2 linked regions of the Variovorax paradoxus genome follow. Each later gene encodes a partner of the first gene's protein in a complex. Links are inferred from orthologs where the notes say so. Each region holds a gene or a part of one and is shown on either strand. Other genes may lie near its edges.

What was found. Proteins that work in one complex are often made in the same cells at the same time.
Region 2: the proteins of ssb (region 1) and sbcB are in contact, whole or in part, in a crystal structure (PDB 3C94), measured with the Escherichia coli proteins. The link is inferred for Variovorax paradoxus from one-to-one orthologs.

Annotation. Positions count from the first base shown.
Region 1 is NZ_CP102931.1:6,357,096-6,361,730, reverse strand. The notes cover bases 899-3,779. They hold ssb (single-stranded DNA-binding protein), read left to right. Parts: upstream 899-2,000; coding sequence 2,001-2,558; downstream 2,559-3,779. Other genes in these bases: NWF24_RS29760 (NCS1 family nucleobase:cation symporter-1), read left to right, coding at 3,632-3,779; NWF24_RS29765 (FadR/GntR family transcriptional regulator), read right to left, coding at 2,634-3,404; NWF24_RS29775 (chloride channel protein), read right to left, coding at 899-1,892. Also shown: excinuclease ABC subunit UvrA, read right to left, coding at 1-503; more of NWF24_RS29775, read right to left, coding at 522-898; more of NWF24_RS29760, read left to right, coding at 3,780-4,635. UniProt on the Escherichia coli protein: Plays an important role in DNA replication, recombination and repair. Binds to ssDNA and to an array of partner proteins to recruit them to their sites of action during DNA metabolism. Acts as a sliding platform that migrates on DNA via reptation.
Region 2 is NZ_CP102931.1:2,778,682-2,783,435, reverse strand. What follows is about bases 489-3,488. They hold sbcB (exodeoxyribonuclease I), read right to left. Parts: upstream 2,709-3,488; coding sequence 1,269-2,708; downstream 489-1,268. Other genes in these bases: cls (cardiolipin synthase), read right to left, coding at 2,709-3,488; NWF24_RS13095 (DUF3574 domain-containing protein), read right to left, coding at 615-1,064; NWF24_RS13100 (GFA family protein), read left to right, coding at 489-603. Also shown: NWF24_RS13105 (NAD-dependent protein deacetylase), read right to left, coding at 1-78; more of NWF24_RS13100, read left to right, coding at 193-488; more of cls, read right to left, coding at 3,489-4,154; ATP-dependent Clp protease ATP-binding subunit ClpA, read right to left, coding at 4,267-4,754. UniProt on the Escherichia coli protein: Degrades single-stranded DNA (ssDNA) in a highly processive manner.

The DNA.
Region 1 (4,635 bases):
GGCAGGTGGTGGTCGGGGCAGTAGGGCGTGCCGGCGCGGGCGTACAGCAGGCGCAGGTAGTCGTGGATCTCGGTCACCGTGCCCACGGTGGAGCGCGGGTTGTGGCTTGTGGCCTTCTGCTCGATGCTGATGGCGGGCGACAGGCCCTCGATCACGTCGACGTCGGGCTTGTCCATGAGCTGCAGGAACTGCCGCGCATAGGCCGACAGGCTCTCGACGTAGCGCCGCTGCCCTTCGGCATACAGCGTGTCGAAGGCCAGGCTCGACTTGCCCGAGCCCGACAGGCCGGTGATCACCACCAGCTTGTTGCGCGGGATGTCGAGATCGACGTTCTTCAGGTTGTGGGTGCGCGCACCGCGGATGCTGATGCGCTGCTGCGCGAGCACCGCGCCGAGGTAGGTGGCGCGTTCGCGTTCCGCATCGCGTGCGCTTTCGGCGTCGGCTGCGGTGTCTTCAGTGGATATTGAATTCAAGGGGGCGATCGTCCGAGGGCAACCGGACATGATAGACCGCCGCGCATTTCATGGCGAGTGGCCGGGCTCTGGAGGCTTGGGCGGATGCACCGGCTCGGTGCTGCCCGTACTGCTTATTGCCCGGCCGACCATGTGCTCGGCCAGCGTGTCGTACAGCGGGCGGCTGATCATCCGCGAGACCAGGCTGGCCAGCATGGCCGCGGCCATCAGGCTCAACACCATCGAGTGGCCGTCGACCATCTCCATCACGATGATGAAGGCGGTGAGCGGCGCCTGCGTCACCGCCGCCAGGAAGCCGGCCATGCCCATGGCGATGAGCGCCGGCCCCTGGTCGCTGCTGGCCAGCCGCGCCACCGCGTCGCCGATGCCCGCGCCGATCGACAGCGACGGCGCGAAGATGCCGCCCGGCACGCCGCACCAGGCCGTGAGCCAGGTGGCGATGAACTTGAGCACGGTGTAGAGCGGCGTGAGCTCGTCATGGCCCTGCAGCATCTGCTTGACCGCCTCGGAGCCCGCGCCGAAGGTGACGCCGCCCGTCGCCAGTCCGATGGCGGCCACGGCCAGCCCGCCGCAGGCCGCGAACCGCACCGGAAAGCGCGCCCGCCAGCGGCTGAAGCGCCCGGCCGCGCCCGTGAGCGAGGCAATAAGCAGTCGCGCGAACAGCCCGCCGGCCGCGCCGCTCAGCAGGGTGACCAGCAGGCCGGGCCCGAGCATGTCCCAGCCCAGCCGGGGTACGCGGATCACGCCGAAGTAGCTCGTGTTGCCGAAGGCCGACACAGCCACCAGGCCCGCCAGCACGATGGCCGTGATGATCAGGCCGCTGGAGCGCGCCTCGAGCCGGCCCGACAGCTCTTCGATGGCGAAGACCACGCCCGCCAGCGGCGCATTGAAGGCTGCCGCGATGCCCGCTGCACCGCCGGCAACCAGCAGCGCCCGGCCATCGATGGTGGTGTTGGGCGAGAGCCAGCGGCGCGCATGCTGCATCACCCCCGCCGCCACCTGGACCGAAGGCCCCTCGCGCCCGATCGAAAGGCCGGCCGCGAAGCCTGCCGCGCCCAGCCCGATCTTGGCGACCGTGAGCCGCAGCGAGGCAAAAACGAAGCGCCGCTCCTCGGGCAGGGCCGGATTCAGGGCCGCCTTGATCTGAGGAATGCCCGAACCGCCCGCGCCGGGGAAGAAGCGCAATGTGAACCAGACGATGCCGGCCGTGAGAAGCGGCGTCGTCAGCAGCACTGCCCAGGGCCAGGCGCGGTAGAAGCGGTGGAACTCGCCAAAGACCCAGTCGCTGGCCAGCGTGAAGCCCACCACGAACAGCCCGGCCGCGATGGCGTAGCCCAGCACGATCGCCCGGTCGAGCCAGACGCGGCCGTTCGACAGCTCGGCGCGCAGATGCTCGAAAAAGTCTGGTTCGCGGTTCATCGGAGAGGCCCATTCTGGCACCTGGCGGGAGTGCGGCCGGTCGCCTTGGGGCACAATCGAGGGTTCTTCTCAACCTCCTCCTTCATCTACTTATCAGGGGCAGTGCATATGGCATCGGTCAATAAAGTCATCGTCGTCGGCAATCTGGGGCGCGACCCCGAAATGCGTACCTTCCCGAGCGGCGACCAGGTCGCGAACGTCACAGTGGCCACCACCGATCGCTGGAAAGACAAGCAAAGCGGCGAAATGCGCGAAGCCACCGAGTGGCACCGCATCGTCTTCAACGGCCGCCTGGCCGAAATCGCCGGCCAGTACCTGCGCAAGGGCTCGCAGGTGTATGTCGAAGGAAGCCTGCGCACGCGCAAGTGGACCGACAAGGACGGCATCGAAAAGTACACCACCGAAATCCGCGCCGACCAGATGCAGATGCTCGGCAGCCGTCAAGGCCAGGGCGGCCCATCGGGCGGCCCCGAGGACGACGGCGGCTACTCGCAGGGTGGCGGCGGTGGTTATTCGCAAGGCGGCAATGGCGGTGGTGGTGGCGGCGGCGGTTACGCCCCGCGTGCGCCGGCAGCCGCTCCGCGCGCTGCGGCGCCGGCTCCGCGCCAGGCACCGGCCAAGTCGTCGTCGGGCTTCGACGACATGGACGACGACATTCCGTTCTGATCCGGACCTTCGCAGGTTCACGAGCAAAGAGCCGCTTCCCGAAAGGGGGCGGCTCTTTCTCTTTGGGCAGGCCCGTCACGCGTGGCGCCGACCCGCGGGCATCAGCAACTGCTGCACGCCGACATGCACTTCCATCTCGTGCATGTGCGTCTCGGCATCGACCATGTGCTCGGTCATCAGGCGATGCACGGCGTCGGCGTTCTCATCGCGGAAGGCCTGCAGCAGCTTGCTGTGAAAGCCCAGGTTGGCTTCGCCGAAGTGGCGGTGCTCCCACGCATTCTTGTAGACCATGAGGTCGCGCAGCAGGTCGTTGAGAAAACGGCACATGAAGGCGAGCAGGGCGTTGGGACACTTGTCCGCCAGCAGGTTGTGAAACTCCAGCTCGGCGACGCGTTGTGCACGCAACTCGATATCGTTGCGAGGCTCCTGCTCGCACAGGCGGATGGTCTGCTCGATCAGATCCAGTTGCTTCGCGTCGAGCCGGCCGACGACGCTGACCGCCAGTTCGGGCTCCAGGATCTTGCGCAGCTGGTAGATGTGATGCCCGTCCAGATGGTGGAAGTGCAGGAAGTTTCTCAGCGGCTCTGACGCGTGATCGAGCGAGACCTGCTGGAGATAGGCACCGCCGGCCGGGCCCGTGCGCGTCTTGATCAGGCCGCGCACTTCCAGTGCCTTCAGTCCCTCCCGCATCGTGCTTTTCGAGACGCCGAAAAGCTCGACGAGCTCTTTCTCGTTCGGTAGCCGGTCGCCCGGCTGCTTGCGCTCCGTAACGATCCAGCGCTTCACGTCTTCGACGACGAGGTCTGAGAGCTTGGGGCGTTTTCTTGCGCGTTGACCAATGGGCATGCCCTGTTCCTTGGGAAAGCTCCCGAGCGGAGCCGATTGCCCATGATAAATCGATGCAATTGAATGCAATTGAACCAAAAACACGCGCAATAGACCGGTGATCAGGCTTGTTTGGGCATCGAACTTGCTATGTAATGCTCCTATTTATATGTTTTATACGGATAAATAGTAGACATATCGAAGAAGCTCAATTCCCAGCCCCACGTGACTCTCTCAAAGGAAAAATCATGAAATCAAGCGAACCTTTGCAAGCCCACTCGAGACTCTGGAACGACGACCTGGCGCCCACGCGGCCCGAGCAGCGCACATGGCGCTGGTATCACTTCGCCGCGCTCTGGGTGGGCATGGTGATGTGCATTCCCGCCTACACCCTTGCCGCCGGTTTGATCGAGTCCGGCATGTCCTGGTCCGAGGCCGTCGGCACGGTCTTCCTGGGCAACTTCATCGTGCTGATCCCGATGCTGCTGATCGGGCATGCGGGCGTGAAGTACGGCATTCCCTACGCGGTGCTCGCGCGTGCCTCGTTCGGCACCCGGGGCGCCCGCATACCGGCGCTGCTGCGCGCGCTCGTGGCATGCGGCTGGTACGGCATCCAGACCTGGTTCGGCGGGATGATGATCTACACGCTGGTCGGCGTGCTGATCGGCCATCCGCTCGAAGGCGAGAAGATCGCCTGGCTGGGCATCAACTTCTTCCAGCTGGCGAGCTTCCTCGTCTTCTGGGCTCTGCAGTTCTATTTCGTCATTCACGGCATCGAATCGATCCGCAAGCTCGAGACGTACACGGCGCCGCTGAAGATCCTCATCTGCTTCGTGCTGCTGGCGTGGGCGCTCAACCGCGCCGGAGGCCTGGGCCCGATCCTGCAGCAGCCCTCGCAGTTCGTCGAAGGCGGCAAGAAGGCGGGTCAGTTCGCAGCGGTCTTCTGGCCGTCGCTGACGGCCATGGTGGGCTTCTGGGCCACCCTTGCGCTGAACATTCCCGACTTCACGCGCTTCGCGAAATCGCAGCGCGACCAGATCGTCGGGCAGGCGGTCGGGCTGCCCGTTCCCATGGGGCTGCTCGCGGCGCTTGCGGTGGTCGTCACCTCCGCCACGGTCGTGATCTACGGCAAGGCGATCTGGGACCCGGTCGACCTGGCCAGCCGCATGACGGGCGCGGCCGTGCTCATCGCGCTGATCGTGCTGCTGGTCGACACCGTCAGCGTCAACCTGGCGGCCAACCTGGTGGGTCC
Region 2 (4,754 bases), 3.6 Mb from region 1 along the record:
GCACCCCGCGCCGGTGAGCACGAAGAGCTTGCGGTGGCGGGTGGCGAAGTCGGCGAGCGCAGTGGAATTGGCGTCCATCCGGGGAGCATACGTGGCCGCGCCAGAGGCTGCGCGGCCGGGGAAATAGCCAGCCATTGCGCCCGCAGGCCACTCTTTCTACGATGCCTGCTTCCCCCCAAAAAAGGAATTCGCATGCAAGTACAAGGCGCCTGCCACTGCGGCCAGATCACCTTCGAAGCCGACATCGATCCGGAGAAGGTTTCGCTGTGCAATTGCAGCGACTGCCAGGTGCTGTCGGGCTCCGCCTACCGCGTGTCGGTGCCTGTGCCGGCCTCCAGCTTCCGGCTGCTGACCGGCACGCCGAAGACCTACGTGAAGACGGCGGACAGCGGTGCGCGGCGACGGCACGGCTTCTGCGCGAACTGCGGCTCCCCGATCTGGGCGGCCGCGGACAGCGACACGCCGCCAAGCTATGCGCTGCGCGTGGGAGCGCTGGCGCAGCGCGCATTGCTGCCCCCGCATCGCCGTATCTGGTGCCGCTCCGCGCTGGCGTGGTCGGAAGACCTGAGCGGGCTACCGGCCATCGACGGGCAACCCTCCTGAGCGCGGCAGCCTTAGAAGCGGACGCAGACGGATTGCCGCTCCTGCAGCACCGCCTCTTGAGCGAATCGCTGGCGGTAGGTGCCGATGATGCTGGCGATGGCGGCGTCGTCCTTGTCGCTGCGCGGATGCAGCAGCACCACCACCAGCTTGGAGCGCTCGCGCACCACCTCGCCCGACACGCCACGCCATTGGCCGGCGGCATCGATCACCGTCAGGCCCTGCGGAAAAGCCGGCGTCATGGTGGTGTCGAGAAAGCCCGTCCACTCCGCATCCGACACCTGGCCGCCCGAGGGAATGGCCCGGCCGAAATAGAGCGTGTCACGTTCGAAGGTCTCGAAGCTGCTCCCGCAGGCTTTCGCAGCACCGGGCGCCGATGGCAAGGCGCTGCATCCGGCGAGCGCCGCGGCCATCGCGACGGCTGCCAGCGCGGTGCGGACAAGGGGCGAAATACCTGTAGTCATGCGAATACCTCCATGCGTGATCAACCCGGTAGAAAGACCAGCGGCGCGGGCTGGCCCTCGGCGGGCGGCGTACCGTGGTCGAGCAGGCGCCAGCCGGGACTCCAGCGCGACAGACTGCCTTCGGCAACGGCGGCCTCCAGTGTCGTAGCTCTCCAGCCCCTTCGACAGTTCGGCGTTGATCGAGAGGCTCATGGGCGACGCGGATCAAGCCTCGGGCGCGATGGCCTCGGCGTATTCGTAGAGCGCGCCGAGGATTTCCTCGCCACGCTCGTCGGCGTTCTCGGACAGCGCATCGACCTCGCTGAACAGCATCTCGATGGTGCGCGCCCCGCCCTCGCCCTTGAAGAGCTTCGCCACGCGCAGGGCTTCCCAGCGTTCGGCCTCGTCCTCGTTGAGCAGCTCGGGCCAGTTGCGTGCGCGGTAGCGGAACAGGATCTCGTCGAGCCGTCCGTCGTCGAAGCCGGTGCGGTCCTTGGCCAGTTCTTCGGGCGACAGGCCGCGCAGCTGGTTGAGGCGCCGGCGGTCGGCGTTGCCGACGAAGCCGCCGTAGAGGTCTTCGTCGACGTCGGGCGTGGCCTCCTTCGGCCGGGCGTACACCTGTGACCAGATGGCGCTCATGTCGGGCAGGTCGCGCGCGATGGCGGCATGGCGCATGGCCGTGTCGAGGTCGACGCCCCAGCGCTCGGCCATGGCCGGTGCCAGCGTGCGCAGGTTGCCGACCACCATCGGCGACTTGTTCAGGTGCACGCCCTTCACGGGCAGGCGCACCACGCCTTCGGGCAGGTCGGCCGTGCGGGTGAACAGGCGCAGCCGCAGCGTGTCGGCGTCGATGTCGCGCAGCTCGCTCGGGTCGTGGGCAAGGTCCCAGGCAAGCAGCTCGTTCTTGTTGGTCGGATGGCTGGCCAGCGGCCACATCACGGCCAGGCAGCCGCGCTCGACCGGAAACATGCCCGAGACGTGCAGGAAGGGCTTCGCGGTTTCGCGCATCGCGGGCAAGCCTAGTTCGCTGGCAACGCGGTCTTTCTTGTGCAGGCCGAATGCGAAGTCGAACAGCTTGGGCTGCTTGTCGCGGATCAGGCGTGCCAGTGCAATGGTGGCGCGCACGTCGGAAAGCGCATCGTGCGCCGACTCGTGCAGCAGGCCGTTGGCACGCGCCAGGTCTTCGAGCTTGAAGCTGGGCTTGCCGTCTTCCTTCTTCGGCCACTCGATGCCGTCGGGGCGCAGCGCGTACGTGAGGCGCACCACGTCGAGCAGGTCCCAGCGGCCGCAGTCGTTCTGCCATTCGCGCGCATACGGGTCGATCAGGTTGCGCCAGAACAGGAAGCGCGTGACCTCGTCGTCGAAGCGAATCGTGTTGTAGCCCACACCGATGGTGCCGGGCTGCGAGAAGGCGCGCTCGATGTGCGCGGCGAATTCATGCTCGGGAATGCCACGCTCCAGGCACACCTGCGGCGTGATGCCGGTGATCAGGCAGGCCTCGGGGCTGGGCAGATAGTCCGGCGCGGGCTTGCAGTAGATCATCAGCGGCTCGCCGACTTCGTTGAGCTCGGCGTCGGTGCGGATGGCGGCGAACTGCGAGGGACGGTCGCGACGCGGCACCGCGCCGAAGGTTTCGTAGTCGTGCCAGAGAAAGGTATGGTTCATTCAGAGCAAGGGTGAAAACAAGCGCGCAATGGCGTCGCCGAGGCGGCGCCAGAAACTCTGGTGCCGGTTGCCGCGCACCGCGCTGGAACTCTGCAGGTCGGTCTCGAACTGCGCCGCCAGCGGCCGGGTCAGTTCCGGACCATAAACCACCGCGCACACCTCGAAGTTGAGGCGGAAGCTGCGGTTGTCGAAATTCGCGGTGCCGATCATCGCGCAATGGTCGTCGACCACCAAGGTCTTGGAGTGCAGCATGCGCGCCTTGTACTCCCAGACCTTCACGCCGGCGGCGATGAGCTCGTCGAAGTACGAGCGCGCGGCGGCGCTCACGACGGCTGAGTCGCTGCGGCGCGGCACGAGCAGGCGCACATCGACGCCGCGCAATGCGGCACTGGTGAGCGCCATCAGCGCCGGCTCGCCGGGCACGAAGTACGGCGTAGTGAGCCAGGCGCGATGCGTGGCCGAATGGATCGCCTCGACGTGCATCCGGTGGATGGCTTCCATCGCATTGTCGGGGCCGCTGGTGACGATCTGCACGGGGATGTCGCCGGCTTCCAGCTGCGGCAGCATGGCGTTCAGGGTGTCGTCCATGCCACGCGGGTCTTCACCGGTGGCGTAGGTCCAGTCTTCAAGGAAGGTGGTTTGCAGCCAGCGCACCGCGCTGCCCTCGATGCGCAGGTGCACGTCATGGTAGGCGTCGGGGTTGGTGCGCTTGTCTTCCTCGTCGGTGATGTTCACGCCGCCCGTGAAGCCGACGCGACCGTCGCACACCACGATCTTGCGGTGGGTGCGGTAGTTGGTCACCGGGCGCAGGCGCCGGCCAATCTTGGTGTCGTGAAACAGCGCGACCTTCACGCCTGCCTCGAGCATCGGCGCCATGAAATTGCGGCCGATGCGCTTGGAGCCCAGTGCGTCGATCAGCAGCCGCACCGTCACGCCCTGCTTCGCGCGCTCGATCAGCAGGTCGCGCAAGGCAGTGCCGATCTTGTCGGGCTCGAAGATGTAGTACTCGAGGTGGATGTGGTTCTGCGCGGCGCGCACGGCCTCGAAGATCGCGTCGAAAGTGCGTGCGCCGCCTGAAAGCAGCTCGACATCAACGGCGCTCGACACCGGCAGCCCGCAGGTCGCGGTGCCCAGTTTGGCCATCTGCTGCAGCGCCGGCGGAGCGTTCTGCGCCGCGTCGCGCAGCCGCGCCACGTCGGCCTGGGCGGAGGCGCCAGCGCGGCTGCGCAGGCGCTTGAGCCGCTGTTTTCGCAGGCGCTGCGGCCCGAGAAAGTAGTAGATGACGAAGCCCGCAAACGGCAGCAGCGCCAGCGACAGGATCCAGCTCATGGTGGACACCGGCGCGCGCTTCTGCATCACGATCCAGACCGACAACACCGCGATGTAGCCGCTCCACGCCAGGGAGAGGCCGGTTTTCCATTCGTGGCTGAGTTCGGGGAGGATCAAGGCGAGGAGGCTTCGTGATTTCGGCGGCCCAAAGAAAAAGGCCGGCAGCGTGATGCTACCGGCCTTTGGAGGCGGTTCCGCAACCTCATCGGCCGCGGACTGCCCGGTTCTTTCAACCTGTCGCAGCTTCTTCCGCTTCGGGCTTCGACTTGCCTTCCTTCTTCGAAAGTGGCTGGATGTCGAGCAGCACTTCGTCCTTGTCGTCGAGGTCGACTTCGAGGCGGCCGCCGTCGGTCAGGCGACCGAACAGCAGTTCGTCGGCCAGCGCACGACGGATCGTGTCCTGGATCAGGCGCTGCATCGGGCGTGCGCCCATCAACGGATCGAAGCCCTTCTTCGCCAGGTGCTTGCGCAGCTTGTCGCTGAAGGTGACTTCAACCTTCTTCTCGCTGAGTTGCGTTTCCAACTGGAGCAGGAACTTGTCGACCACGCGCAGGATGATGTTTTCATCGAGCGCCTTGAAGTTGACGATGGCATCCAGCCGGTTGCGGAACTCGGGCGAGAACAGGCGCTTGATGTCGCCCATTTCGTCGCCCGCCTGGCGCGGGTTGGTGAAGCCGATGGTCGCCTTGTTCATGGTCTCGGCACCCGCATTCGTCG